One region of the Erwinia sp. 2186 genome, then DNA from elsewhere that is predicted to be linked to it. Evidence: predicted binding sites of a transcription regulator. Region 1 holds the regulator's gene; each other region holds the start of a gene.
What was found. Region 1 encodes PurR, which represses purine synthesis genes. Its sites were predicted from a motif close to CANGCAAACGTTTGCNTG; they were not measured.

Region 1 (7,471 bases):
GGCCGCACAGTGTAATGATCGCAGAGGAAATAGCCAATGATTCGCGTTAAGAATAGCTCTTCATGTCACGCTAAATCATCCGGTTGCATTTGGTTTTCTCACTTAGCCAGGGCAAACTAGCGTAAGAATTCAATTATTGAGGCCATGACTATGTTTACCGGTATTGTGCAGGGCACCGCAGAGGTGCTGGCAATTGAAGAGAAACCTAATTTCCGCACGCATATCGTCCGCTTACCGACTGAATTGTTGCCGGGTCTGGAATTGGGCGCATCTGTTTCTCACAATGGCTGCTGCCTGACGGTAACTGAAGTGCAGGGCGATCGCGTCAGTTTTGATTTGGTTAAAGAGACACTGCGTATTACTAATCTTGGCGACCTTAACGTCGGCGATACGATTAACGTTGAACGTGCGGCAAAATTCAGCGATGAAATTGGCGGTCATTTGATGTCCGGGCACATTATGACCACCGCAGAAATCAGCAAAATAATTACTTCTGAGAATAATCGCGAAATCTGGTTTAAGCCGCAGGACGCTCAGCAGATGAAATATATCCTTCATAAAGGCTTTATTGGCATTGATGGGATCAGTCTGACGGTGGGTGAAGTGACTAAAACTAAATTCTGTGTCCACCTTATTCCTGAAACGCTGGCGAGAACCACGCTGGGCGCGAAACGTCTGGGCGATCGGGTAAATATTGAAATCGATCCTCATACCCAGGCGATTGTCGAAACCGTTGAACGGGTACTGGCTCAACGTGAAGCGGCTCTGCTTGCTGCGGCAGCCTCAGAACTTGATGAGTAGCCCATAAAATAAAAAAGGCTGACAATTCATCCTGTCAGCCTTTTTTTTATCTGGGTGATCTTAATGCGGGACGCGTAAACCGCCCTCAACCCCATGGGTAAAGACCACCTGCCACAGTTGAATATCGCGGGCGCGGAAAGCGCCGGCACAGGCATTCAGGTAATAGACGAACATCCGTTTAAAACGCTCACCGTATTTTTCTGCCAGCTGGGGCCAGGCCGCGAGGAACCGCTCGTGCCATGCCATCAGAGTGGTGTCATAGTCCTGACCAAAGTTGTGCCAGTCTTCCATAACGAAATGCGGCTCGTGCGCTTCAGAGATGTGGCGTACTGAAGGCAGACAGCCATTAGGGAAAATGTACTTATTGATCCAGGGATCAACATGTTCATTGGTCTTATTGGCACCGATGGTGTGAAGCAGGAAAATACCGTCAGGTTTCAGATTGCGGTTTACCACGTCAAAATAGGTGGCGTAGTTTTTAGGTCCAACATGTTCAAACATGCCTACGGAAGATATGCGGTCAAACTGCTGGTTTAAATCGCGGTAATCTTGCAACAGAATAGTGACATCCAGCCCTTCACATCGCTCTTGAGCCATTTTCTGCTGTTCAGCAGAGATAGTGACGCCAAATACGCTGACACCGTAATTTCTGGCGGCATATTCAGCCAGTCCGCCCCAACCACAGCCAATATCCAGCAGTGACATGCCTGGTGCTAATTGCAGTTTATCGCAGATCATTTTTAATTTAGCATTCTGTGCTTCTTCCAGCGTTTGCGCTTCTTTCCAGTAGCCACAGGAATATTGCATATGATCATCAAGCATCAGTGAGAACAGATCGTTACCCAGATCGTAATGCTCTTTACCGACAATCCAGGCGCGTTTTCGTGATTGCAGATTGGTTAATCTGGCGGCAGCTATTCTGAGCGTATCTTTAAAGTGGTGGGGGAGTTGTTGATCGAGTTTGGCGACCAGAACGCGATGGAAAAACATATCCAGATTTTCGCATTCCCACCAGCCATCCATATAACTTTCGCCCAATCCCAGTGAGCCCTCTTGCATCACGCGCTTGAAGAACTCCGGATTTTTAATCTGGATATCCCAGGGGCGTGTGCCGTTGACCTCAATATCTGCATTGCGTAGCATTTCCTGGACGATTCGATACCAATGATCCTCGACCAGGCTCACTTCTTCTATACACGATGAACTCATAGCTTCTCCATCACCCTGTGTGATTGAAACCTGAGAAATAGAATAGACAATTTCTACAGGATTTGAGAACACGCACGGATAAACCGTACGCCTGATATCCGGCGTTACAGAGGATTGTTAAGAATAGTGCCTGCAGAGTTGCGCAACGAATGCCGCGCGGGATAACACCTTGACCACCCTGTCAGGACTCAAAAAATTGCGACGAACTTGTTATTTTGTGTTGCCTGAAATGAGTATATGCTCACGCCAGGCAATATTCAATTGTTTATTGTTAGGGTGCTAACCAATTGGAATCAAGCTGTTAGCGACCGCTGTGCGCGTCCGCCAGAGCGAGCTTTTCCGCCTTCGCCCGTTGTAAAATATAGCCGATTCCTGCCAGAACAACAGTCGAGATCATCACCAGCGAGGTGGTGAACAGCGAAGTGCTGATAAATGTGGAAACAATCAGACTGGCGATGCAACACAAACCCAGTTGCAGCGTGTTCTGCAGGGCAGCGGCTTTACCACTCGATTGCGGGAAGGGTAAGAGGGCATTCGACACGACAATCGGATAAATCGCACCGTTTGCTAACGCCATACCGCAGAACGGCAGCAATAACGCCACCATAGACGGATCTTCAATCTGCGCGGCGATAAAAAAAGCCACAATGCTGAGTGAATAGATTGCCAGTAACCAGGGCAGCAGGGAGCGGCCTTCAGTGTGTTTCAGCAACGTTCGGCAGCCAAAGCCGCCAATCAAAAAGGCCAGCGTCTGAGGCACGTAGCTCAGCCCAATGTCACCGGGAGACATGCCAAGATCGCCGAGAATGAAGGGCGAACCGGTCAGCCAGGCGAAGAAGCTGGCTGAACAGGCGGCATAAATCAGCACGTTACCACTGTAAACCGGCGATTTTAACAGGCTGAAAAAGCCCATTTTCTTCACGCCATCCACCACCGGCTTCTTCACCGTTGGGGCGAGGAACAAGGTGGAAATCAGCAGCACCACTGCGACCAGCAACAGCGCGACAAAAATGGCGCGCCAGCTGAAATGGTTGAGTAACCAGGCGCCCAGTAACGGCGCGAGCGCAGGCGAGAGTGCCACTAACGGCATGATGGAGGCGAATACGCGATTTGCCTGGCTGGCGGAATAGCGGTCGACAACCAGTGCCTGCCAGCTGACGGCAGCGGCACAAATCCCCACCGCTTGCACAAAGCGCAACGCCAGCAGGGCAGCAGCAGAATCTACCCACCACATCGCGCCACAACTGACGGCGAACAGACTCAGACCCATCAACAGCACAGGCTTACGGCCAATACGATCCGACAACGGACCCCAAAACAGCTGGGCGATGGCAAAACCCGCCAGGAACAGGCTGAGGCTGGCGCTGATGATCCCGGCATCGGTTTGCAGGTCTTGTTGCATGGCACCAAAGGCAGGCAGGTACATATCGGTAGCGAGGAAACCTGCCACGCTTAACAGCGCCAGGTAAACAATAAATCCTTTCGAAGGCATTCTTTTGCTCTTTATTTGTGATGAACGAAACGCCGCAGAGTGTAATCGCGTGCCATACAGCTTGTGAAACGGTAATATTTGCAGGTTGCGTTCAAAAATATTGCAGGCAGATTATGTGGTCAGAACATTCCCTTGAAGTGGTTGATGCAGTTGCCCGCAGCGGCAGTTTTACCGCTGCCGCCGCAGAGCTCCATCGCGTACCCTCAGCCATCAGTTATACCGTGCGGCAGCTGGAAGAATGGCTTGCCGTGCCGTTGTTTGAGCGTCGCCACCGTGATGTGGTGCTGACCGATGCGGGACGAGTATTTATCCAGGAGGGCCGCAGTGTCATCAAAAAAATGCTCGCCACCCGACGGCAGTGCCAGCAGGTCGCTAACGGCTGGCGAGGGCAAATTAATATCGCCGTCGATCGCATCGTTAAATCTCAGCGAACCCGACAGCTGGTAGTCGACTTTTATCGGCACTTTCCGGATATGGAACTGCATCTGTCAGCAGAAGTTTTTAACGGCGTCTGGGATGCGTTGGCCGACGGGCGGGTGGATGTGGCCATCGGCGCGACACAGGCTATCCCGGTAGGTGGCCGCTTCGCCTTCCGCAATATGGGCGCGCTCAACTGGCGCTGTGTGGTTGCCGCGGATCATCCGCTGGCACGTCAGCACGCAGAAACCAGTGAAGAGGCCATTGGCGAATGGCCTTCACTGGTGCTGGAAGATACCTCAAGAGCCTTGCCGAAACGCACCACATGGACGCTGGATAATCAGCGGCGGCTGGTGGTGCCAGACTGGGAAAGCGCATTTGACTGCCTGCTGGCGGGCTTATGCGTGGGGATGGTACCGGGCCATCTGGCGCAACCGCTGCTGCAAAAAGGCGCTTTGCATGAATTGACGCTGGAAGGCGGATTTCCGGACAGTCCGTGCTGCGTGAGCTGGTCTGAGCAGCAGGCTTCACCGGCGCTGAGCTGGTTGCTGGATTATCTGGGTGACAGTGACACGCTGAACAGTGAATGGCTGAAGGAAGAGCCCTGAGCCAATTGGGTGTGCTGAGGGAGAATTCGCCCTCAGCACTGAGCGGGACTAGCGGCGGTAATCCAGGAAGGGACCATCGGCAACCGAACGGCGTTCGATCAACGTAGGATGTACTTCAATCGTCTGCGGTTCTTCACGCTTGCTGGTGATACGATCTAACAGCATATCGAAGGCGGTTTCGCCCAGCTGTTCCTTTGGCTGGTGAACCGTGGTCAGCGCCGGAGTGAAGTAGCGGGCGTTGCGCACGTTATCGTACCCGATCACCGATATATCCTGCGGAACGCGCAGACCCATCTCATCAGCCGCACAAATTGCGCCCATCGCCATCACATCGCCACCGCAGAACACCGCCGTTGGACGCTGCTTCTGCGAGAGGATTTGCTGCATCGCCTGGTGACCTGATTCTGGTTCGAAATTGCCCTGAACCAGCCACTCGTCACGCAGGGTAATGCCCGCTTCAGACAATGCTTTCATAAATCCGGCGAGACGGCCACCGCCGGTGTTGCGCTCCATCTGACCCGGGATGACACCAATATCTCGATGCCCACGGTCGATAAGATAACGGCCAGCCAGATAACCGCCTTCAAAGGCGTTGTCTTCTACCGTATCGGTAAAGTCACCGCGCGATTTGCCCCAGTCCATCACCACCATCGGAATATTGCGGTTATCTTCCAGCATGGTGATCAGCTCGTCAGGGTATTCGGAACACATCACCAGCAGGCCATCCACGCGTTTCTGCGCCATCATCGACAGATAGGCCTGCTGCTTGGCAAGGTCATTGTGGGCGTTACCAAGGATCAGCGTGTAGCCTTTGGCAAAACAGCGGTTTTCAATGGCTTCAATAATTTCGGCGAAATAGGGCGCCTCGCTCGAGGTAGCCAGCAGTCCGATTGTTTTGGTGTGATTCACCTTCAGACTACGGGCAACCGCGCTGGGTGAATAGTGGAGCGCCTTAATGGCGGCCCACACGGCTTCCCGCGTTTCTTCTGCAACGAAACGGGTTTTATTGATGACGTGGGAGACGGTAGTGGTGGACACCCCGGCTTGCTTTGCCACATCTTTAATTGTTGCCATGAAATAACTACTCCTGCGCTTATCTTAACTATTTGATAAGCCTGTTGTTAATCGTTTGCTTGGTGAGATCGAAAACCTGACGTCTGAAGTCGTTTTTTAGTTGCTGTCCGGAGTCGTCAGGAAGGAAAAAGCGCTGATTAAAGACCGCTAAACACCTTAAGGTGCGGGCCGTTGCGCAACAAAAAAAGAATTCTAACAAGGCTTGGCAGAGAAAACGAGATTTTTACCGTCAAGTATGGGAAAATTGATGGCATCATAAACTGTAGGGCTATTTAGGATTAAAAATGGATACCGATCTGAAGTTCTCGTTACTGACCACGGTTTGCGCACTGTTGATGATTATGGCGTTTAGCTTCACCGCGATTATGCATTAAGTGCAAACAGGGCCGGTCTGACGATCGGCTCTGAGTATTTCCGCTATCGAATGGTTTTCGGCGTCATCATCCGGCGGGCACCAATATAGTGGCGCTGCCAGTAATCATCTGCCAGAGCGCTGACCTGAATATCCTTGCCAGTACGTGGCGACTGAATAAACTTCCCACCACCTAAATACACGCCAACATGATCCGCCGTCTCGCGCCCGTTAATGCGGAAGAAGACTAAATCGCCTTTCTCCAGCTCATCACGTTTTATCGAAGCCGCATCATGCAGGTGATACATCTCATTCGCCGTGCGCGGGATTTTAAACTTCACTAAATCTTTGTAGGCATACCACACCAGGCCGCTGCAATCGAAGCCGGTTTTAGGCGACGTTCCGCCCCATTGGTAAGGTTTACCTAGCTGGCCCATCAGTTTGGTCATCGCGGTTTCACGGGCCTTTTGATAGCGGGCGCGGTGAGCTTTGCTTAACTTTAATGGCGCAGAAACAGAATCTGACGTCAGCTCTTCAGCAGTATCGACAACCTTGCCACGATGGCGGCCATAGCGTTTTTTTCCGGCGTTTAAGGTGGTTTTCTTTTTGTATTTGCTGGAGTGCAACGGGGCAGTCTGAACAGAGGCGGTTTGCAGCGAAGGTTTCTTTTTAAGCTTCAACTTCTGTACTGAGGTTAAGCGAGATTTTTTGCTGGTGGATTCTTTAACTTTTTTGGTGCTGTTGGCTTTAACCGGTCGGCGTTTACGTCGCTCATCCTCTCGGGCAGGCGTGCCGCTATCTGCCTTATGATGATTTGCATTAATAGGGGCATGTGGCGATGCGTGCGCCATATTGAAAAACAGCTGGGCAAAGGCCAGCATGAAGAGCGTGATAAGTAAACGCATCGTTACCATTAACAGTTTGTGCTACGACCAGAGGCCACAGCTTGCCAGAAACAGGGAGTTCTGCCTTTCAGCAGCGTCATTTTGCAATTCTAATCTAACTCATTAACAAAAGGTAAGGTCTTTTTTGTTTCAATGATACAGAGCAAGTAAAAACTGTAAAAATTAGCCAAATCAGCTGTTTATCTGCGCAAAACCTGTGCTTTTCTCATGCATTAATCCAGCGAAAGCAATAGGAAAATGTTATTTTAACGCTATCGCCTGCACGCTGGCGGCTCTGAGGGCGTGCCCAACTGTTAAAAAATGTCGTTTTCATCGGGCCCGCAGAGTCGCTACAATAAATAGACACGAAGTATCCGATTAAGGAAGCCATTTATGAGTACTATTGAAAAAATTGAGCGCCAGATAGCAGAAAACCCGATTCTGCTGTACATGAAAGGCTCACCAAAACTGCCAAGCTGTGGCTTCTCTGCCCAGGCCGTTCAGGCACTTTCAGCCTGTGGCGAGCGTTTTGCCTACGTCGATATTCTGCTGAACCCAGAAATTCGTGCTGAGCTGCCTAAATACGCCAACTGGCCAACCTTCCCACAACTGTGGATTGACGGTGAACTGGTCG
Region 2 (7,471 bases), 1.8 Mb from region 1:
GTATTCAGCTTGCCGTCCACGGCAGCCAGGCACAGATCCACCAGATCCGACTGTAGACGCAGCATGATCGGTTGAGTTTCCGGATCGCCAAAGCGGCAGTTAAATTCGATCACTTTCGGCTGACCGCTCTGATCGATCATCAGGCCAGCGTAGAGGAAGCCGGTATAAACGTTGCCTTCGGCGGCCATGCCACGCACGGTTGGCCAGATCACTTCATCCATCACGCGCTGGTGGATTTCATCGGTCACGACCGGAGCCGGAGAGTAAGCACCCATGCCGCCGGTATTAGGACCGGTATCCGCATTGCCGACACGTTTGTGATCCTGGCTGGTGGCCATCGGCAGCACGTTCTCGCCGTCGACCATCACGATGAAGCTGGCTTCTTCGCCGTCAAGGAACTCTTCTACCACGATGCGGTGTCCGGCATCGCCAAAGGCGTTTCCTGCCAGCATATCCTGAATCGCGTCTTCTGCTTCCTGCAGCGTCATCGCCACGATCACGCCTTTACCGGCGGCCAGACCGTCGGCCTTGATCACTATTGGCGCACCTTTACTTCGGGTGTAAGCCAGAGCGGGCTCCACTTCAGTAAAGTTCTGGTACTCAGCGCTTGGGATCTTGTGGCGAGCCAGGAAATCTTTGGTGAAGGCTTTCGAGCCTTCAAGCTGAGCAGCGGCCTGCGTTGGGCCAAAAATCTTCAGGCCAGCAGCACGGAAAGCATCAACCACGCCCATCACTAACGGCGTTTCCGGACCGACGATGGTCAGGCCGATATTTTCACTCTGGGCGAAGCTCAGCAGCGCGGGAATATCGGTGGCGCTGATGTCGACGTTCTGCAAAGCAGGTTCAAGTGCCGTTCCGGCGTTGCCTGGGGCAACAAACACGGTTTCTGCCAGTGGCGACTGCGACGCTTTCCAGGCCAGCGCATGTTCGCGTCCGCCATTACCAATCACTAAAATTTTCATTGTTCAGTCTGCTCCGTAATTAATGGCGGAAATGGCGCATGTCGGTGAAGATCATCGCCAGGCCGTGTTCGTCGGCGGCGGCAATCACTTCGTCATCACGAATCGAGCCACCAGGCTGGATAACACAGCTCACGCCAGCAGCCGCTGCGGCATCGATACCATCGCGGAACGGGAAGAACGCATCAGACGCCATGGCCGAACCTTTCACTTCCAGTCCTTCATCGCTGGCTTTGATACCGGCAATTTTCGCTGAGTAGACGCGGCTCATCTGGCCTGCACCTATGCCGATGGTCATATTGTCACGGGCATACACGATGGCATTGGACTTAACGAACTTGGCCACTTTCCAGCAGAACAGCGCGTCACGCAGTTCCTGCTCGGTTGGCTGGCGCTTGCTGACGACACGCAGCTGGCTTTCATTCACCATGCCGAGATCGCGATCCTGCACCAGCAGGCCACCGTTGACGCGTTTGAAATCCAGCGCGGTCTGACGCTCCTGCCACTGACCGCAGGTCAGCACGCGAACGTTCTGTTTCGCGGCGGTAATCTTCAGGGCGGCTTCGCTGGCAGATGGCGCGATGATCACTTCGACGAACTGACGGCTGATGATCGCCTGAGCAGTGGCTTCGTCCAGCTCGCGGTTGAACGCAATGATGCCGCCAAACGCGGAGGTTGGATCGGTTTTGTAAGCACGCTCGTAGGCATCGAGGATTGAACCGCCAACAGCCACGCCACACGGGTTCGCATGCTTGACGATCACGCAGGCTGCCTCGGTGAACTCTTTCACACATTCCAGCGCGGCGTCAGTATCTGCGATGTTGTTATAAGAGAGGGCTTTGCCCTGAAGCTGTTGCGCGGTGGCCACGGATGCCTCTGTGACATTCTCTTCTATATAGAAGGCCGCATCCTGATGGCTGTTTTCGCCGTAGCGCATATCCTGCTTCTTAATGAAGTTCAGGTTCAGCGTGCGGGGGAAGCGGCCAGCAGGTTCGCTGGTTTCACCATGGTACGCCGGCACCATGCTGCCAAAATAGTTGGCAATCATGCTGTCGTAGGCGGCGGTGTGTTCGAAGGCTTTAATTGCCAGGTCGAAACGGGTGGCCAGCGTCAGAGAGTTCTGGTTGGCATCCATCTCGGCAACGATTGCCTGGTAGTCGCTGCTCTTAACGACAATCGCCACGTCTTTGTGGTTCTTCGCCGCTGAGCGCACCATGGTTGGCCCGCCGATATCGATATTCTCAACCGCATCTTCCAGCGAGCAACCTTCACGGGCAACGGTCTGGGCGAACGGATAAAGGTTAACGACTACCATGTCGATAGGAGAGATGCTGTGCTCCTGCATGATGGCATCATCCTGTCCGCGGCGTCCTAAGATGCCGCCATGCACTTTCGGGTGCAGGGTTTTGACGCGTCCATCCATCATTTCCGGGAAACCGGTGTAGTCGGACACTTCAGTAACAGGCAGGCCCGCGTCTGCCAGCAGGCGAGCAGTACCGCCAGTGGAGAGGAGCTCGACGCCGCGCTGAGTCAGCGCCTGAGCAAATTCGAGAATGCCGGCTTTGTCAGACACGCTCAGAAGCGCGCGGCGTACAGGACGAGGTTGTTGCATGAGGTTTATCCCTTGGCTTTGGTTCGCATCGATAAGATCGTTACCTCAAGCTTAGCCATTTTCTTCCTCTATATAGAAGAAGAGTGAATTCAGCCTCAGGGAACGCCCTTAACAGCGGCAGTTTTTTTCGGGGGCATTGTAGCGAAAACGTTTGCGTGGTGCTTGTCTAATTTAACGGGCGCTGACGAATGTGGATAAGATTGTGCATAACTGCGTATAAACAGCCCTTTTGCTGTGGATTGCAGCGAACGGTCTGTTTTTCGCAATTTAGGGGTTGTCAGGGTGCGAGAACTCCCTATAATGCGACTCCATCAACACGGCACAACGACTTACGAGTCATCGGGTTGAGAGATTCAGGAAGCTGAATCGCCAGAGAAAAACTTCCCAAAAAGAAGTTGACTCTGAAGGAGGAAAGCGTAATATACGCCACCTCGCAGTAAGGCGCCAAGGCACTTACCGCAACGCTCTTTAACAATTTATCAGACAATCTGTGTGGGCACTCGCAGGATTGATATCAGCGCCGCAAGGCGCAAAAAAATATCAAGCCTTAAGAGTGAACACATAATGAAATTCATTATGACGTTTTACACTTGAGCACCGCTGAACTTGTTTCAGCAAATCGAACTTTTAATTGAAGAGTTTGATCATGGCTCAGATTGAACGCTGGCGGCAGGCCTAACACATGCAAGTCGAACGGTAGCACAGAGAGCTTGCTCTTGGGTGACGAGTGGCGGACGGGTGAGTAATGTCTGGGAAACTGCCTGATGGAGGGGGATAACTACTGGAAACGGTAGCTAATACCGCATAACGTCTTCGGACCAAAGTGGGGGACCTTCGGGCCTCACACCATCGGATGTGCCCAGATGGGATTAGCTAGTAGGTGGGGTAATGGCTCACCTAGGCGACGATCCCTAGCTGGTCTGAGAGGATGACCAGCCACACTGGAACTGAGACACGGTCCAGACTCCTACGGGAGGCAGCAGTGGGGAATATTGCACAATGGGCGCAAGCCTGATGCAGCCATGCCGCGTGTATGAAGAAGGCCTTCGGGTTGTAAAGTACTTTCAGCGGGGAGGAAGGCGATAAGGTTAATAACCTTGTCGATTGACGTTACCCGCAGAAGAAGCACCGGCTAACTCCGTGCCAGCAGCCGCGGTAATACGGAGGGTGCAAGCGTTAATCGGAATTACTGGGCGTAAAGCGCACGCAGGCGGTCTGTCAAGTCAGATGTGAAATCCCCGGGCTTAACCTGGGAACTGCATTTGAAACTGGCAGGCTAGAGTCTTGTAGAGGGGGGTAGAATTCCAGGTGTAGCGGTGAAATGCGTAGAGATCTGGAGGAATACCGGTGGCGAAGGCGGCCCCCTGGACAAAGACTGACGCTCAGGTGCGAAAGCGTGGGGAGCAAACAGGATTAGATACCCTGGTAGTCCACGCCGTAAACGATGTCGACTTGGAGGTTGTGCCCTTGAGGCGTGGCTTCCGGAGCTAACGCGTTAAGTCGACCGCCTGGGGAGTACGGCCGCAAGGTTAAAACTCAAATGAATTGACGGGGGCCCGCACAAGCGGTGGAGCATGTGGTTTAATTCGATGCAACGCGAAGAACCTTACCTGGCCTTGACATCCACGGAATTCGGCAGAGATGCCTTAGTGCCTTCGGGAACCGTGAGACAGGTGCTGCATGGCTGTCGTCAGCTCGTGTTGTGAAATGTTGGGTTAAGTCCCGCAACGAGCGCAACCCTTATCCTTTGTTGCCAGCGAGTAATGTCGGGAACTCAAAGGAGACTGCCGGTGACAAACCGGAGGAAGGTGGGGATGACGTCAAGTCATCATGGCCCTTACGGCCAGGGCTACACACGTGCTACAATGGCGCATACAAAGAGAAGCGAACTCGCGAGAGCAAGCGGACCTCACAAAGTGCGTCGTAGTCCGGATCGGAGTCTGCAACTCGACTCCGTGAAGTCGGAATCGCTAGTAATCGTAGATCAGAATGCTACGGTGAATACGTTCCCGGGCCTTGTACACACCGCCCGTCACACCATGGGAGTGGGTTGCAAAAGAAGTAGGTAGCTTAACCTTCGGGAGGGCGCTTACCACTTTGTGATTCATGACTGGGGTGAAGTCGTAACAAGGTAACCGTAGGGGAACCTGCGGTTGGATCACCTCCTTACCTGAAGATACCTTCCCGCGTAGTGTCCACAACAGATTGTCTGATAGAAAACGTAATGAGCAACAGTAACAGAGTCCCCATCGTCTAGAGGCCCAGGACACTGCCCTTTCACGGCTGTAACAGGGGTTCGAATCCCCTTGGGGACGCCATCTCCTGATAATGAGTGAAAGACATTATCAACCCGTATCTCAAAACTGATTCTCTCCGCAAGGACGAGTCACGTTTGAGATATTTGCTCTTTAACAATCCGGAACAAGCTGAAAATTGAAACGACATGTCGTTTTCATTCTCCGTAATAAGAATGAAATCAACGATATGTTCGAGTCTCTCAAATGCTTACAACAGCAGTGTCTTTCGGGACGCTTGTGGGTTGTGAGGTTAAGTGACTAAGCGTACACGGTGGATGCCTAGGCAGTCAGAGGCGATGAAGGGCGTGCTAATCTGCGATAAGCGTCGGTAAGGTGATATGAACCGCAATAACCGACGATACCCGAATGGGGAAACCCGGTGCACTTTGGTGCATCATTGCAACATGAATACATAGTGTTGCAAGGCGAACCTGGGGAACTGAAACATCTAAGTACCCAGAGGAAAAGAAATCAACCGAGATTCCCCCAGTAGCGGCGAGCGAACGGGGAACAGCCCAGAACCTGAATCAGTTTGTGCATTAGTGGAAGCGTCTGGAAAGTCGCAGGGTACAGGGTGATACTCCCGTACACAAAAATGCACTTGCTGTGAGTTCGATGAGTAGGGCGGGACACGTGACATCCTGTCTGAATATGGGGGGACCATCCTCCAAGGCTAAATACTCCTGACTGACCGATAGTGAACCAGTACCGTGAGGGAAAGGCGAAAAGAACCCCGGCGAGGGGAGTGAAACAGAACCTGAAACCGTGTACGTACAAGCAGTGGGAGCACCTTCGTGGTGTGACTGCGTACCTTTTGTATAATGGGTCAGCGACTTATATTCTGTAGCAAGGTTAACCGTATAGGGGAGCCGAAGGGAAACCGAGTCTTAACTGGGCGTTAAGTTGCAGGGTATAGACCCGAAACCCGGTGATCTAGCCATGGGCAGGTTGAAGGTTGGGTAACACTAACTGGAGGACCGAACCGACTAATGTTGAAAAATTAGCGGATGACTTGTGGCTGGGGGTGAAAGGCCAATCAAACCGGGAGATAGCTGGTTCTCCCCGAAAGCTATTTAGGTAGCGCCTCGTGAACTCATCTTCGGGGGTAGAGCACTGTTTCGGCTAGGGGGCCATCCCGGCTTACCAACCCGATGCAAACTGCGAATACCGAAGAATGTTATCACGGGAGACACACGGCGGGTGCTAACGTCCGTCGTGAAGAGGGAAACAACCCAGACCGCCAGCTAAGGTCCCAAAGTCATGGTTAAGTGGGAAACGATGTGGGAAGGCACAGACAGCCAGGATGTTGGCTTAGAAGCAGCCATCATTTAAAGAAAGCGTAATAGCTCACTGGTCGAGTCGGCCTGCGCGGAAGATGTAACGGGGCTAAACCATGCACCGAAGCTGCGGCAGCGACGCTTATGCGTTGTTGGGTAGGGGAGCGTTCTGTAAGCCGTCGAAGGTGGCCTGTGAGGGCTGCTGGAGGTATCAGAAGTGCGAATGCTGACATAAGTAACGATAAAGCGGGTGAAAAGCCCGCTCGCCGGAAGACCAAGGGTTCCTGTCCAACGTTAATCGGGGCAGGGTGAGTCGACCCCTAAGGCGAGGCCGAAAGGCGTAGTCGATGGGAAACAGGTTAATATTCCTGTACTCGGTGTTACTGCGAAGGGGGGACGGAGAAGGCTATGTTAGCCGGGCGACGGTTGTCCCGGTTTAAGCATGTAGGCGGAGAGTTTAGGTAAATCCGGACTCTTTTTAACGCTGAGGTGTGATGACGAGGCACTACGGTGCTGAAGTAACAAATGCCCTGCTTCCAGGAAAAGCCTCTAAGCATCAGGTAACACGGAATCGTACCCCAAACCGACACAGGTGGTCAGGTAGAGAATACCAAGGCGCTTGAGAGAACTCGGGTGAAGGAACTAGGCAAAATGGTGCCGTAACTTCGGGAGAAGGCACGCTGGCGCGTAGGTGAAGGGACTTGCTCCCGGAGCTGAAGCCAGTCGAAGATACCAGCTGGCTGCAACTGTTTATTAAAAACACAGCACTGTGCAAACACGAAAGTGGACGTATACGGTGTGACGCCTGCCCGGTGCCGGAAGGTTAATTGATGGGGTTATCCGCAAGGAGAAGCTCTTGATCGAAGCCCCGGTAAACGGCGGCCGTAACTATAACGGTCCTAAGGTAGCGAAATTCCTTGTCGGGTAAGTTCCGACCTGCACGAATGGCGTAATGATGGCCAGGCTGTCTCCACCCGAGACTCAGTGAAATTGAACTCGCTGTGAAGATGCAGTGTACCCGCGGCAAGACGGAAAGACCCCGTGAACCTTTACTATAGCTTGACACTGAATATTGAACCTTGATGTGTAGGATAGGTGGGAGGCTTTGAAGCGTGGACGCCAGTCTGCGTGGAGCCAACCTTGAAATACCACCCTTTAACGTTTGATGTTCTAACCTGGCGCCGTAATCCGGCGTGGGGACAGTGTCTGGTGGGTAGTTTGACTGGGGCGGTCTCCTCCTAAAGAGTAACGGAGGAGCACGAAGGTTAGCTAATCACGGTCGGACATCGTGAGGTTAGTGCAATGGCATAAGCTAGCTTGACTGCG
Region 3 (7,471 bases), 390 kb from region 1:
ATCTGGCACGCTTTCAGCTCATCAATCTGCTCAAGGGCGATCATCAGCGGTAACGGTTTGTAGAACTGCGTAACCTGCAGCGCCAGATCGGTGCCGCCGGCCAGCAGCTTCGCCTGCGGAAATTCCTGCAGCAACCCGGCCAGCTGTGCCACGGTTTTCGGCACATAGCAGCGGTTGCCCTTGAAGGTCAGGGTTTGCAGCTCCGCGTTTTTCAGCGCGCTCAGGCGCTTCGCCGTGTCCGCACTCTGCAACTGGAAACTGTCAACTTCAGGCTGTTCGCAGGCCTGGCGCGCGGCATCGACAATTGGACGGTAGCCGGTGCAGCGGCAGAGGTTGCCCGCCAGCGCCTGTTCAGCCTGCTTATGCTGCCAGCCATCGCTGTTTTTTTGCAGCGTGAACAGCGACATCACAAAGCCGGGCGTGCAGAATCCGCACTGTGACGCGTGGCAATCCACCATCGCCTGCTGCACCGAGTGCAGTTTATTGCCCTGCTTTAAATCCTCGACGGTGATCAGCTGTTTGCCCTGCAGGCTGCTGACAAAGGTCAGGCAGCTGTTAGCGGTTTCATACACCATTTCGCCGTTTTCCACCCGGCCAAGTGTGACCGTACAGGCGCCACAGTCACCCGACGCACAGCCTTCTTTGGTGCCGCTACGGCGTTTATTCTGACGCAGGTAGTTCAGCACGGTCAGATTGGGATCCAGCGACTCTTCGGTCACCAGCGTCTGATTCAGTAAAAATTGGATCATGCGGCTTTTACCTCACTGTGTGTCTGCCAGACGCACTGCCCGTTTACCCAGGTTGCAGCGATATTGCGATCGTCGCCCAGCGTCATCAGCACAAAGAGTTTTTCCCAGATATCTTTGCTGTTGGCATGGCGCATCTGTTGTAAGGCGGAAACCGCCGGATCCAGCACCACGAAGTCGGCTTCTTTTCCGGGGCTGAAGTTGCCGATGCGGCTGTCCAGATCCAGCGCATGCGCGCCGCCCAGCGTGGCATGATAGAAGGCTTCACAGGCCGCCAGCTTGTAGCGCTGGAGCTGGCCCACTTTGTAGGCCTCGCCCAGCGTTTGCAGCATGCTAAAGGTGGTCCCTGCGCCGACATCGGTGCCCACACCCATTTTCACCCCTTTCTGCCAGCAGGTGTTCAGGTCGAACAGGCCGCTGCCCAAAAACAGGTTGGATGTCGGGCAAAATGCCACGGCGGAGTCGGTTTTGTGCAGGCAATCCCACTCTTCATCTTCCAGATGCAGGCAATGCGCAAAGACGCTGCGGCGACCGGTCAGCTGATAGGCGTCATACACATCGAGATAATTTTTATGCGCCGGGAACAGCGACTTCACCCATTCAATTTCCTGCGGATTTTCGCTGAGGTGCGTATGCATCCAGGTATCCGGAAATTCGGCCTTCAGCTGGCTGACCTTGCTCAGCAGTTCCGGCGAAGAGGTCGGCGCAAAGCGTGGCGTCAGCGCATAGCTGAGGCGCCCCTTGTTGTGCCAGCGCTCAATCAGCGCACGCGTTTGTTGATAGCTCTGCTCCGGCGATTCGGTCAGGTAATCTGGCGCATTGCGATCCATCATTACCTTACCGGCAATCAGCCGCATCCCCAGCCCATCGGCAGCGGTAAACAGCGCATCGACCGACTCGGGATGCACGGTGCCAAACACCAGCGCCGTGGTTGTGCCATTACTTAGCAGCTGGTGCAGGAAGAAGGCCGACATTTTGGCGGCGTGCTGCGGGCAATGGTACTGGCTCTCCACCGGGAAGGTGTACTGCTGCAGCCATTCCAGCAGCTGCTCACCATAGGCACCGATCATTTCGGTTTGCGGGTAGTGAATATGCGTATCGACAAAACCGGGAACGATCAGCTTGCCGCGATAGTCGAGCACGGCAACGTCGTCGGCAAGCTGAAGGCGCCCTTCTTCCCACGGCTGCAGCGATACGATTTCACCGCCGTTCAGCAGCAGCAATCCATCTTCAATATAACGAGCCTCTTCGGGAAGCTGCGTCGGCGTGTCCACAACGGCAGTAATATCAAAAAAGCTTCCACGAATAGCCTGAGTACAGGTAACTGACATAGCGATTCCTTGGGGAAAGAGTTCAACCCTTTCTTTTGTTATTGCAGGTGATGACCTTTATTTCAAACTGCAATTGTTATGCCAGATCGCGATGGTGTTATTTATGATTAATAATCAACAGGTTAATGGGTATTTGTGACAAGCTCATGTTTGCCTGCCAGGAAATCGTGTGCGCAACCGGTTGCTATCATCCGCAAACGGTTGCATTGAGGGATTATTATTTATATGCGGCAACTATCCGCGCTGCGCTGCTAAAAGGCGCACTAAAAAAAGGCATAATCTGAATTAAACGCACCAACAGTGTGCAGATCGGTTTAGTAAATAAATCATAACCTTTTCGTCCTTATCAGCTTACCTTTGAAATGGTAAGGTGGCTGGAATTGAAAATACCTTGAGGAACAGTGAGATGATTGTATTTGTTACTGGCGCTACCGCAGGATTCGGAGAAGATATCACCCGCCGCTTTATTGCTCAGGGGCACAAAGTGATCGCCACCGGCCGCCGTCAGGAGCGTTTACAGGCGCTGAAAGAGGAGCTGGGTGACGCTGTATATACCCTGCAACTGGACGTGTGCAACCGTGCCGGTATCGAAGAAGCGCTGGCCAGCCTGCCCGCCGACTGGCGCAATATCGACGTGTTGGTCAACAACGCCGGTCTGGCGTTGGGCATCGAGCCGGCGCATAAAGCCAACGTCGATGACTGGGATCTGATGATCGACACCAATAACAAAGGCCTGGTGTATATGACCCGCGCGGTGTTGCCGGCCATGGTTGAGCGCAATGTTGGCCACATCATCAATATCGGTTCGATTGCCGGCAGCTGGCCTTACGCCGGCGGCAACGTGTATGGCGCCACCAAAGCCTTCGTGCGTCAGTTCAGCCTGAATCTGCGCGCCGATTTGCATGGCACCGCGCTGCGCGTCACCAATATTGAACCGGGCCTGGTTGGCGGCACCGAGTTTTCTAACGTGCGCTTCAAGGGCGACGATGCCAAAGCGGACAGCGTGTATGACGGCGCGGAACCGTTAACGGCAGAAGACGTGACCGAAGCGGTGTACTGGGTGGCGAACCTGCCTAAGCACGTCAATATCAATACGCTGGAGATGATGCCAGTCGGTCAGACGCTGGCAGGTTTGAAGGTGCACAAGGCGTAATGTTAGACGGAGCGCAAGCGCTCGGGCGATAACGATGAAAACAGGCTGCAGATGCAGCCTGTTTTCATTTACCACACCCGGTTAAATCACGATCTCATCCATCGCCTGCTGAATACGCTTCTCCGAAACCGGATAGGGCGTGCCAAGCTGCTGGGCAAAATAGCTCACCCGCAACTCTTCAATCATCCAACGCACGTCCTTCACGTCTTCATCTTCGCGGCGAACGGCGGGCAACTTGTTGTACCAGGTGGACCAGGCCTGCTGAATTTTTTCAATTTTCAGCATTCTGGCGCGATCGCTGTGCGGATCGATCGGCATTTTTTCCAGCCGCCGCTCCATTGCCGTCAGATAACGCAAGGTATCCGACAGTCGCTTCCAGCCGTTCTGGGTAACAAAGCCTTTGTACACCAGGCCGCCTAACTGTGCCTTAACGTCAGACAGCGCCAGCGCCATACTCATATCCACGCGCCCTTTCAGACGTTTGTTGATATTGAACACCGCGGTGAGGATCTGCTCGACCTTTTTCGCGATGTCGACCACCGTGTCGTTCAGCTCGGCGCGAACCTTATCATGCAGTTTGTTGTAACCCGCTTCCTGCCAGGTTGGGCCGCCGTGTTCATCAATCAGCTTATCAATACCACAGGCAATGCAGTCATCAATCAGATCCAGCACCTTGCCATACGGGTTGAAATAGAGCCCCAGCTTGGCTTTGTTGGGCAGCTTTTCATGCAGATATTTGATCGGCGACGGAATATTAAGCAGCAGCAAACGCCGCTGGCCGCGCCACATGGCCTTCTGCTGCTCATGCTGCGAGTCAAACAGGCGGATCGCCACGCTGTCTTTCTCATCCACCAACGCCGGCCAGGCCTTCACGCTGTAATTTCCGCGCTTCTGCTCAAAATGATCTGGCAGGTCGCCAAAGCTCCAGATATGCAGACCGCTCTGCTCCAGCCCGTCATCGGCGACCAGCGAAAGCGTTTCCTGCACTTTTCCTTTCAGCGCCAGCTTCAGCGCGGCGAGATCGCGCCCTTCGTTCAGCTTGCGGTTGTTTTCATCCACCACCCGGTAGGTGATTTTCAGGTGATCGGGCACCTGATCCCACTGCCAGGCTTCACGGTCAATGGTAATCCCGGTCATACGCCGGAATTCGCGTTCCAGCGACTCCAGCAGCGGCAATTCCATTGGCGTCACCCGGCCAAGGAAGGCATCCGCATAGTTTGGCGCGGGCACCAGATTGCGGCGAACGGGTTTTGGCAGCGATTTGATCAGCGCGATAATCAACTCGCGGCGCACGCCCGGAATTTGCCACTCGAAGCCGTTCTCCTCAACCTGATTCAGCAACGGTAACGGCACGTGCACCGTCACGCCATCGGCTTCGGTGCCGGGCTCAAACTGGTAGCTCAGGCGCAGCTTGAGGTTGCCCTGTTGCCAGACGTTCGGGTAATCCAGCTTGCTGACGTTGCTGGCGCCCTCTTTAATCAGCATCTCTTTGGCGAAGTTCAGCAGTTCAGGCTGTTCGCGGCTGGTTAGCTTCCACCAGCTGTCGAAATGCCGGGCAGACACCACGTCCTGCGGAATGCGCATATCGTAAAAGGCGAACAGCGTCTCGTCATCCACCAGAATGTCGCGACGGCGGGACTTATGCTCCAGCTCTTCCACTTCTTCACGCAGCTTGAGGTTGGCTTTGAAGAACGCGTGACGCGTCTGCCATTCCCCTTCCACCAGCGCGTTACGGATAAACAGCTCACGGGACAGGACCGGATCGATCTGGCTGTAGTTCACCTTGCGTGCGGCAACAATCGGCAAGCCATACAGGGTGACTTTTTCACTGGCCATTACCGCGCCCTGCGCTTTCTCCCAGTGCGGTTCGCTGTAGCTGCGTTTGATCAGATGCTGAGCCACCGGCTCGATCCACTCCGGATCGATACGTGCGGCAATGCGGCCCCACAGCCGGCTGGTTTCCACCAGCTCCGCGACGATGGTCCATTTCGGCGGCTTCTTAAACAGCCCCGAGCCAGGGAAGATCGAGAAACGGGCGTTACGCGCGCCGGTATATTCCTGCTTATCGGCGTCTTTCTGACCGATATGCGACAGCAAACCGGTTAGCAGCGCGGTATGCACGCCACGGAAATCGGCGGGCTCGCTGTTCAATGGGATGCCCTGTTCACGCACCACCTGACGCAGCTGGGTGTAGATATCCTGCCACTCGCGCACGCGCAGATAGTTAAGGTATTCCATCTTACACAAGCGGCGGAACTGGCTGGACGACAACGCTTTCTGCTGCTCCTGCAGGTAATCCCACAGGTTCACAAAGGAGAGGAAATCGGACTCTTTGTCGGCAAAGCGGCGATGCTTCTCGTCTGACGCCTGCTGCTTATCTGCCGGACGCTCGCGCGGGTCCTGAATGGACAGCGCCGAGGTGATGATCATCACTTCGCGCGTACAGGCATAGCGCTGCGCTTCCAGCACCATTTTGGCCAGTCGTGGATCGACCGGTAGCTGCGCCAGCGATCGGCCCGACGGGGTCAGCTTATAATGCTGATCCTCGCTTTGGGTGATGGCACCCAGCTCTTCCAGTAGCTTGACGCCATCCTGGATATTGCGCTTGTCCGGCGCTTCGACAAACGGAAACGCGGCGATATCGCCCAGCCCCAACGCCGTCATCTGCAGAATGACTGACGCCAGGTTGGTGCGCAGAATTTCCGGATCGGTAAATTCCGGGCGGTTAATGAAATCATCTTCTGAATAGAGACGAATACAGATCCCTTCAGAGACACGACCGCAACGGCCCTTACGCTGATTGGCCGAGGCCTGTGACACCGGCTCGATCGGCAGACGCTGAACCTTGGTGCGGAAGCTGTAGCGGCTGATACGCGCGGTACCGGGATCGATGACGTACTTGATGCCCGGTACGGTCAGCGAGGTTTCCGCCACGTTGGTGGCCAGCACGATACGGCGACCGGTGTGCGACTGGAACACGCGGTTTTGCTCGGCATTGGACAGGCGCGCATACAGCGGCAGAATTTCGGTGTGCGGAAGATCGCGGCGGTTTAAGGCATCCGCCGTGTCGCGGATTTCCCGTTCACCGCTCATAAAGATCAGGATATCGCCACGGCTCTCCTGCCCCAGCTCATCGACCGCATCGAAAATGGCCTGCAGCTGATCGCGATCGGTATCATCCGCGTCTTCCACCACCGGACGATAGCGAACCTCCACCGGATAGGTGCGGCCGGAGACTTCGATTACCGGCGCATTGTGGAAATGTTTGGAGAAGCGCTGCGGATCGATGGTCGCCGAGGTGATGATCACTTTTAAATCCGGGCGACGCGGCAGCAGCTCACGCAGATAGCCGAGTAAAAAGTCGATGTTCAGACTGCGTTCATGCGCTTCATCAATAATGATGGTGTCGTACTGCAACAGCAGCCGGTCCTGCTGGATCTCCGCCAGCAGGATACCGTCGGTCATCAGCTTGACCTGAGTGGTGTCGCTGACCTGATCGTTAAAACGCACCTTATAGCCAATGCAGCCACCGAGGCTGGTTTCCAGCTCGTCGGCGATGCGATCGGCCACGGTGCGCGCCGCCAGGCGTCGTGGCTGCGTATGGCCAATCAGCCCGGTAATGCCCCGGCCCAGCTCCAGACAAATCTTTGGCAGCTGGGTGGTTTTCCCTGAGCCGGTTTCACCGGCGACGATCACCACCTGGTTGTCGCGGATCGCGTCGGCAATGTCCTGCTTCTTCTGACTGACCGGCAAATTTTCCGGGTAACGAATCGTCGGCGTCGCCGCACGACGGCTGGCCACACGCTGTTCAGCCACGGTAATTTCCGCCGCCAGCTCGTCAGCGATCGCCTGCATCGCCTCAGGCTTGCTGACTTTTTTAGCCCCGTGCAGGCGCTTCAGCAGACGCTGGCGATCGCGCAGCATCAGCGAGTCCAGGCGTGGGAAGAGCGCGGTCAGGGGAGATTGAGGTGTTGTCGACATAAGGGTATAAACTCGCTAATCGCCGTCACTCCGGCAAACAACAGATGATTCGAAGGATAAAAATTTTGCGTAGTGTAGCACAGACAACCACTTAGCCATGACTCCCTGCCGTTAACCTTGTTCAGTAAATTCGAACATAGGCCTCAGAATATTGCACTATCACTGAGGGATGTTTACCCCTAGAGTGTAAATCATTGAGTGAAATCCCTTTCACGTATCACACAGGAAATTATCATGAGCAAAGTTTTAGTTCTGAAATC
Region 4 (7,471 bases), 1.7 Mb from region 1:
TTCATGGTAAAAATCCTTATAACTCATTCCCTTCCATTTCCACAGGGCGGGATCTCTACACCTCAAATACAGCTCACGCCATATTCGCTAAAGCGAAATGCGTTAACGGAGCAATAAAAACAATAAAGGAGGCTTTGTGTTTTCGACTGACGCAAAACAGCGCCCGCTGACGCCTGATGACGTGGCGACCCTGAGTAGCCACCCCGTGTTACGGGTCCAGCACAACCAACAGGGCCACATTACCTCTGTGGAAGCACTCCGTGCACAAGGCTAATACTACGGCTAAAAAACCGCTGCTGACCTTACGCAAAAGTCTGCAACGCATTCATCTGGTGATCATCGTGGTGTCGCTGTTGTTCAGCGGCATCTCGCTGTCGGTGCTGTCGATGTTTGCCCTACGCAGCTATGCGGAAAACAATCTCCAGCTGGTGGCCACCACCCTCGGCTACAGCGTGCAGCCGGCGGTGCTGGCGGGCGATGCGGATGCGGCTAACGACATCGTGCGGCAAATCGGGGCGAAGGCGGAGTTTGGCCACGCCAGAATTGTCGATGCCCGTAATCGCCTGCTGGTGAACTGGCCTCCATCCGGGGCGCAACATCATCAGGGCGCCGGGGAGCTGGTCACCCACTGGATTTTCCCGCAGCCTGCCAACGTGCCGATCGTGCACAACGGCAAGGTGATTGGCCAGGTGTGGTTGAGCGGTGATGCCAGCCGGGTGCTGCATTATCTAAGCCAGGCGTTGAAATGGCTGAGCGGCAGCCTGCTGGTGACCGCGCTGCTGGCCTCGTGCCTGTCCAACCGCATGCACGCGGGGATCCTCAGCGGACTGCAAAATATTGCCTCGGTGGCGCACGACGTTCGCCGACGGCGCGCTTTCTCGCTGCGGGTGCCGTCATCGTCGATTGCCGAGCTGAACAAGCTGAGCGGGGATTTCAACAGCCTGCTGGATGAGCTGTCAGACTGGCAGACCCATCTGCAGCGCGAAAACGACTCGCTGGCCCATCAGGCACGGCATGATGCGCTGACCGGTTTGCCTAACCGGACAGCGTTTGAGCAGGCGTTGCACACGCTGATGAACAATCCGCAAACCGCCGATCGGGTGGCGGTGCTGTTTATCGATGTTGACCGCTTTAAAGAGGTGAACGATACCTATGGTCACGCTGCCGGGGACAACGTGCTGACGGAAACGGCACATCGCCTGCGTGGCAGGTTGAGGAAAGATGATTTAGTGGCGCGTCTGGGCGGTGATGAGTTTGCGGTGCTGTTGGCGGGCATCGAAAACGGCGAGCAGGCGGCCAGAATGGCTGAAAACGTCATCGAAGCGATGCGCGAGCCAATCAGGCTGACCGACGGCAAGACGGTGGCGCAATCGCTGAGTATTGGCGTGGCGCTGGCCAAAAATCACCGCACCGGCGAGGCGATGATTGCCCAGGCCGATGCGGCGATGTACCACATCAAGGAACTGGGCGGCGGCTGGTACTTCTCCCCGTCATTCTGGGGACAGGATCCGCAGGCCGCGCCAAAGATGCGTAACCGGGCCTAGTTACAGGCCGGGCTGTTGCTGTCCTGCTGCACTTTGCCGTAAGCGGAGCTGGCAAAGTCGCTGCAGTCGAAGCTGTAGCTCACCTGGCGGGTCAGCGACTGACGGCGCATGGTGTGACGGTAGGCGGTCGGCGTCTGCGAGAACTGGCGGCGGAACACGCGGGAGAAGGTCTGCTGCGAGTCGTAACCGTACTGCATGGCAATATCAAATACCGGGCGCTGGGTCTGACTCAGCGCTTCGGCCGCCAGCGTCAGCCGACGCTCACGAATATAGCCGCCCAACGTCTGTTTGGTGACGGTGCGGAACATCCGCTGCAAATGCCACTTCGAATAGCCCGATTTCGCGGCCACTTCATCAATCGACAGGGTTTTATCCAGGTTGGTTTCAATCCAGTCGGTAAGGGTGTGGATGATGTCGTCATGCATGCTGCTCTTCTCCCTGGCGAAATAATTTCTGGTCGTCTTCTCAATGGCTGCTGAGTATAATTCCTCAAGTTAACTTGAGGTAAAGAGCTAAATGAAAAAAAGTCGCAACTGCCCCAACAAGCGAGAACTGACCCCAGGCGACGTAGCGCAACGCTGCGGCGTGGCGGTTTCTGCGCTGCACTTCTATGAAAGCAAAGGGTTAATCACCAGCTTCCGCAATGCCGGTAACCAGCGGCGCTATCACCGCGACGTGCTGCGCCGGGTGGCGATCGTGAAAATTGCGCAGCGCATCGGTATTCCGTTGGCCACCATTGGTGACCATCTGATGCAGCTGCCGGCGGGAAACCGCATGTCGCCGAAAGAGTGGAAGGTGCTGACCGAGAAATGGCGCGAGGAGTTGGATCGGCGCATCGAAACCTTAACCCGACTGCGTGACGATCTGGACGGTTGCATTGGCTGCGGCTGTTTATCGATGCAGGATTGCCCGCTGCGCAACCCGGACGACAGGCTGAGCGAGCGCGGCACCGGCGCAATCCTGCTGGAGTCTTAGCGGAAGTGAGCGGCATCAGGCTGTGGCGGAGGGTCTATACTGATAACTCTTCGTATAACACAAGGTTAGAGCATGATCACCGTTCACCATCTGAATAACTCCCGATCGCAGCGTGTGCTCTGGATGCTGGAAGAGCTGGAAGTGCCTTACCAGATCAAACGCTATCAGCGTGAGAGCACCATGCTGGCCCCGGACGCGCTGAAAAAAGTGCATCCGCTGGGTAAATCCCCGGTCATCACCGATGAAAATCGCGTGATTGCCGAATCCGGCGCGATCCTTGAATACCTCGCCGAGCGTTATGACGCAGAAAATCGCCTGAAACTAAATGATGAGGACGAGCGCCTGCAGTCTCGTTACTGGCTGCATTATGCCGAAGGGTCGTTAATGCCGCTGCTGGTGATGAAGCTGATCTTCAGCCGGATGGGCAAGCCGCCGGTGCCGTGGCTGCTGCGTCCCATTGGCAATGCCTTTGGTAAGGGCGTGCAGAAAGGCTATCTGGATAAACAGCTGGCGACCCATCGCGAATTTATCGAACAGCATCTGGCCAGCAACGCGTGGTTTGCCGGCGAGCAGTTCAGCATTGCCGACGTGCAGATGAGCTTCCCGATCCAGGCGCTGACCGCGCGAGGCGGTGCCGCCAACTCCCCGGCCATCCAGGCCTGGCTTGCGAAAGTGCAAAACCGTGCCGCCTGGCAGCGTGCGCTGCAACAGGGTGGTGAAGTGAAGCTCGACTGAATGGATTTCTGCCTGAAATGCCCCTGCGTTTCAGGTTGCTGCAAATATAGGTGCGATCAGGAGTTGATAATGCACTGATAAAGGCTGGATAATCGTTTGCCTTTAAAATAGTGCGGCTTAATGCGTGACGTAGTAAACGTTTGCCTTTTTTCCGACCGTTGCCCGGCTAACGGGTTTTCGCGGTCTGTGAACAGTGCGTCCTGGGATGGTGAAACGTTGAATCAGTCAGCTTCATGCGTCACGCATCAATAACTCATAAGAAATCTCAGGGGATTTTTCACTATGTCGACTCCTTCTCATCAGCCCGGCGGTTCGCTGGACAGCTGGTTTAACATTTCTGCGCGCGGCAGTTCGGTCCGTCAGGAAATTCTGGCGGGCCTGACCACCTTCCTTGCCATGGTTTATTCGGTGATCGTGGTGCCGTCTATGCTCGGCAAAGCCGGTTTTCCGCCGACGGCGGTCTTCGTCTCCACCTGTCTGGTAGCGGGCTTCGGATCGCTGATCATGGGCCTGTGGGCCAATCTGCCGATGGCGATTGGTTGTGCAATCTCACTGACCGCCTTTACCGCCTTCAGCCTGGTATTGGGACAGCATATCAGCGTGCCGGTGGCGCTGGGTGCGGTGTTCCTGATGGGGATCCTGTTCACCATCATCTCCGCCACCGGCATCCGTTCGTGGATCCTGCGTAATCTGCCGATGGGCGTGGCGCACGGCACGGGCGTTGGGATTGGCCTGTTCCTGCTGCTGATCGCCGCGGACGGCGTTGGCCTGGTGGTCAAAAACCCTGCGCCGGGCTTGCCTGTGGCGCTCGGTGATTTCGCCTCGTTCCCGGTGATGATGTCGATGGTTGGCCTGGCGGCAATTTTCGGTCTGGAAAAGCTGCGCGTGCCGGGCGGCATTCTGCTGACCATTATCGCCATTTCCATTCTCGGGCTGATTTTTGATCCGGCGGTGAAGTACCAGGGGCTGTTTGCCATGCCAAGCCTGAATGATGCCAATGGTCATTCGCTGGTGTTCAGTCTGGACATCCTGGGTGCGCTGAAGCCTGCGGTACTGCCAAGCGTGCTGGCGCTGGTGATGACTGCGGTGTTCGATGCCACCGGCACCATCCGTGCCGTTGCCGGACAGGCTAACCTGCTGGACAAAGACAATCAGATCATCAACGGCGGCAAGGCACTGACCACCGACTCGGTCAGCAGCATCTTCGCCGGTCTGGTGGGCGCATCGCCTGCGGCGGTGTATATCGAATCGGCGGCCGGAACGGCGGCGGGCGGCAAAACCGGCCTGACGGCAATCGTCGTCGGCCTGCTGTTCCTGGTGATCCTGTTCCTGTCGCCGCTGGCCTATCTGGTGCCGGGTTATGCCACGGCACCGGCGCTGATGTATGTCGGCCTGCTGATGCTGAGCAACGTATCAAAAATCAATTTTGACGATTTTGTTGATGCGATGTCCGGCCTGCTGGCCGCGGTGTTTATCGTGCTGACCTGTAATATCGTGACCGGCATCATGCTGGGCTTCGGTTCACTGGTGATTGGCCGTATTTTTGCGGGCGAATGGCGCAAGCTGAACGCCGGCACGGTGATTATCGCGGTGGCGCTGGTGGCATTCTATGCCGGCGGCTGGGCGATCTAAACCGTCAGGGGCCGCCCGTCGGCCCCTGATTTTAGCCTTTAAATGCATTAATCCCCCGATAGCGCACTTCCTGTTTTTAAACCCACCGCATTTTTGTTTTACTATTCTCTCAGGTCGATCGTTCCGACTGGCATTTGTGTATTTCGCAGGAAGACAGATAAGGACAACATGGAAATCTTCTTTACCATCCTCATTTTGACGCTGATGGTGTCGCTCTCAGGCGTCGCTGCCCGCATCATTCCGTTTCAAATCCCACTGCCGCTGGTGCAGATCGCCATGGGTGCCTTGCTCGCCTGGCCGACGTTTGGTTTGCATGTCGACTTCGATCCCGAGCTGTTCCTGGTGCTGTTTATCCCGCCGCTGCTGTTTGCCGATGGCTGGAAAACCCCGACCAGTGAGTTTCTGAACCACGGCCGCGAAATTATCGGGCTGGCGCTGGTGCTGGTGTTGATCACCGTGGTCGGGATTGGCTATCTGATTTACTGGCTGGTGCCGGGCATTCCGTTGCTGGCGGCCTTTGCGCTGGCAGCGGTGCTGTCACCGACCGATGCCGTGGCGTTGTCCGGCATTGTCGGGGAAGGGCGCATCCCGAAGAAAATCATGGCGATTTTGCAGGGCGAGGCGTTGATGAACGATGCCTCTGGCCTGGTGTCGCTGAAGTTTGCCGTCGCGGTCGCGATGGGCACCATGGTGTTTACCGTCTCCGGGGCCACCATCGAGTTCCTGAAGGTCGCCATTGGCGGGCTGTTAGCCGGTATCGCCATCTGCTGGCTGTACGGTAAATCGCTGCGTCTGCTCAGCCGCTGGAGCGGTGATGACCCGGCGACACAAACCGTGCTGCTGTTGCTGTTGCCGTTTGCCTCTTACCTGATTGCCGAACATATCGGCGTGTCCGGGATTCTCGCGGCGGTGGCGGCGGGGATGACCATTTCCCGTTCCGGGATTATCCGTCAGGCACCGCTGGCGATGCGTCTGCGTGCTAACAGCGTCTGGCAGATGCTGGAATTCGTGTTTAACGGCATGGTGTTCCTGATGTTGGGCCTGCAGCTGCCGGACATCCTCACCAACTCGATGAATCTGGCCGAAGCCGATCCTAACGTCGATTTCTGGATGCTGGCGCTGTCGGTGGTGCTGATTTACGCCGCGCTGATGATCGTGCGCTTTAGCTGGTTGTGGGCGATGCAGCAGATCAGCAAGCGCCTGCTGAAGAAGAAGCCGATGGAGTTCACCAGTTACTCAACCCGTGAGCTGCTGATTGCTTCGTTTGCCGGCGTGCGCGGAGCGATCACTCTGGCCGGTGTGCTGTCGATTCCGCTGTTCCTGACCAATGGCGATGCCTTCCCGGCACGTTACGAGCTGGTGTTCCTGGCGACGGGCGTGATCCTGTTCTCGCTGCTGGTGGGTGTGATTCTGCTGCCGTTATTGCTGCGTGGCATTGAAGGCATGGATAAAACCGCCCATCGTCATGAAGTGCAGATGGCGCGGGCAGTGATGGCCGGCACGGCGATTGAAAGTCTGCACAAGATGGAAGAGCGTCTGGCCGCCGATACCGAAGAGAACATCGATCCGGAGCTGGTAAAAGAGGTCAGTTCGCGCGTCACCGGCAATCTGCGCCGCCGCGTCGACGGCAAAGAGGATTTGGAGCGCGCGCTGTACGCCGAGAATCTGGAGCGCCGCTTCCGCCTGACGGCACTGCGGGCTGAGCGAGGCGAGCTGTATCACCTGCGCGCCACGCAGAAAATCAGCAACGAAACCATGCAGAAATTACTGCACGATCTCGACCTGCTGGAAACGCTGCTGATCGAGAAAGAAGAGTAAATAGCGCAGGTCGTCTGGATGTGCTGGTGGCTTTCGCCTGGTAGCGTGAGTCGTCTGGATGTGCTGGTGGTAGGGTGAGTGTGGGTTTTTGCTGTTAGCGCGTAGGTCGTCTGGGTGTGCTGGTGATTTGCTCAGGGAGAGAGGGGTGAACGCAAAGACGCCGTAAACCCATCCCTGGGGGCTCAGCGGCGACATCCCTGTCGCCGATGCTTTGCTTATCACCCCTCTCACCCTTCCCCTCAAGCTTCAGCGTTGAATGGTCGATTGTGGACACACACGTCAAACCCATTTTTTTTGACCTGTGTGTCCACCGGCCCAATCCAAAACGTCAGTGTTAGTGGGTGGCGGCATAGAGCACGTTAGCCGGGTGTCTGCGGCAGGGATGCCGCAGCCAAGCCTCCAGGGATGGATTTACGGCGTCCCGGAAAACGTGCTCTATGCTGACGCCGTACCCCGAACCGCCTTTGACCCTCATCCCTTCAGCCTTTGACCTTCAGCCCTTTTGCCCTTCACTCTTTCAACCTCCCAACCGACAGCGTCGGGGCCTGGCCCGGCCAGAACTCGCGACAACAGGCAATCCATGCCTGCGCGCTTTTCGACAGATAGCTGCCTTCCCGCCAGATTAACCCCAGCTTCCACACCAAATCCGACTCTAACGGTAGCCACAGCAGATGCTTCTTATCCAGACGCTGGCAAATCGGCTCGGGCAGGATCGCCACGCCCATGCCCGCCTGCACCATCGCCGCCAGGAAATCCCACTGACCGCT

Region 2: the regulator PurR is predicted to act here: its motif matches at 2,712-2,729, upstream of purH (bifunctional phosphoribosylaminoimidazolecarboxamide formyltransferase/IMP cyclohydrolase).
Region 3: the regulator PurR is predicted to act here: its motif matches at 2,268-2,285, upstream of guaD (guanine deaminase).
Region 4: the regulator PurR is predicted to act here: its motif matches at 3,384-3,401, upstream of ACXKZG_RS20975 (NCS2 family permease).

The regions. Positions count from the first base shown of each region.
Region 1 is NZ_CM173824.1:2,772,403-2,779,873, reverse strand. Features, by position in the region: gene ACXKZG_RS12810 (riboflavin synthase subunit alpha) at 151-801, shown strand; gene cfa (cyclopropane fatty acyl phospholipid synthase) at 862-2,010, opposite strand; gene punC (purine nucleoside transporter PunC) at 2,312-3,502, opposite strand; gene punR (DNA-binding transcriptional activator PunR) at 3,616-4,527, shown strand; gene purR (HTH-type transcriptional repressor PurR) at 4,576-5,601, opposite strand; gene cydH (cytochrome bd-I oxidase subunit CydH) at 5,886-5,975, shown strand; gene ACXKZG_RS12780 (C40 family peptidase) at 6,019-6,858, opposite strand; gene ACXKZG_RS12775 (Grx4 family monothiol glutaredoxin) at 7,231-7,471, shown strand, end outside.
Region 2 is NZ_CM173824.1:4,586,192-4,593,662, reverse strand. Features, by position in the region: gene purD (phosphoribosylamine--glycine ligase) at 1-962, opposite strand, end outside; gene purH (bifunctional phosphoribosylaminoimidazolecarboxamide formyltransferase/IMP cyclohydrolase) at 982-2,571, opposite strand; rRNA gene ACXKZG_RS21360 (16S ribosomal RNA) at 3,200-4,740, shown strand; tRNA gene ACXKZG_RS21355 (tRNA-Glu) at 4,814-4,889, shown strand; rRNA gene ACXKZG_RS21350 (23S ribosomal RNA) at 5,117-7,471, shown strand, end outside.
Region 3 is NZ_CM173824.1:2,386,052-2,393,522, reverse strand. Features, by position in the region: gene xdhA (xanthine dehydrogenase small subunit) at 1-749, opposite strand, end outside; gene guaD (guanine deaminase) at 746-2,077, opposite strand; gene ydfG (bifunctional NADP-dependent 3-hydroxy acid dehydrogenase/3-hydroxypropionate dehydrogenase YdfG) at 2,484-3,230, shown strand; gene hrpA (ATP-dependent RNA helicase HrpA) at 3,312-7,211, opposite strand; gene ACXKZG_RS11105 (FMN-dependent NADH-azoreductase) at 7,446-7,471, shown strand, end outside.
Region 4 is NZ_CM173824.1:4,496,219-4,503,689, reverse strand. Features, by position in the region: gene dgcN (diguanylate cyclase DgcN/YfiN) at 261-1,544, shown strand; gene soxS (superoxide response transcriptional regulator SoxS) at 1,541-1,969, opposite strand; gene soxR (redox-sensitive transcriptional activator SoxR) at 2,061-2,519, shown strand; gene ACXKZG_RS20980 (glutathione S-transferase family protein) at 2,592-3,254, shown strand; gene ACXKZG_RS20975 (NCS2 family permease) at 3,537-4,886, shown strand; gene ACXKZG_RS20970 (Na+/H+ antiporter) at 5,055-6,704, shown strand; gene ACXKZG_RS20965 (LysR family transcriptional regulator) at 7,214-7,471, opposite strand, start outside.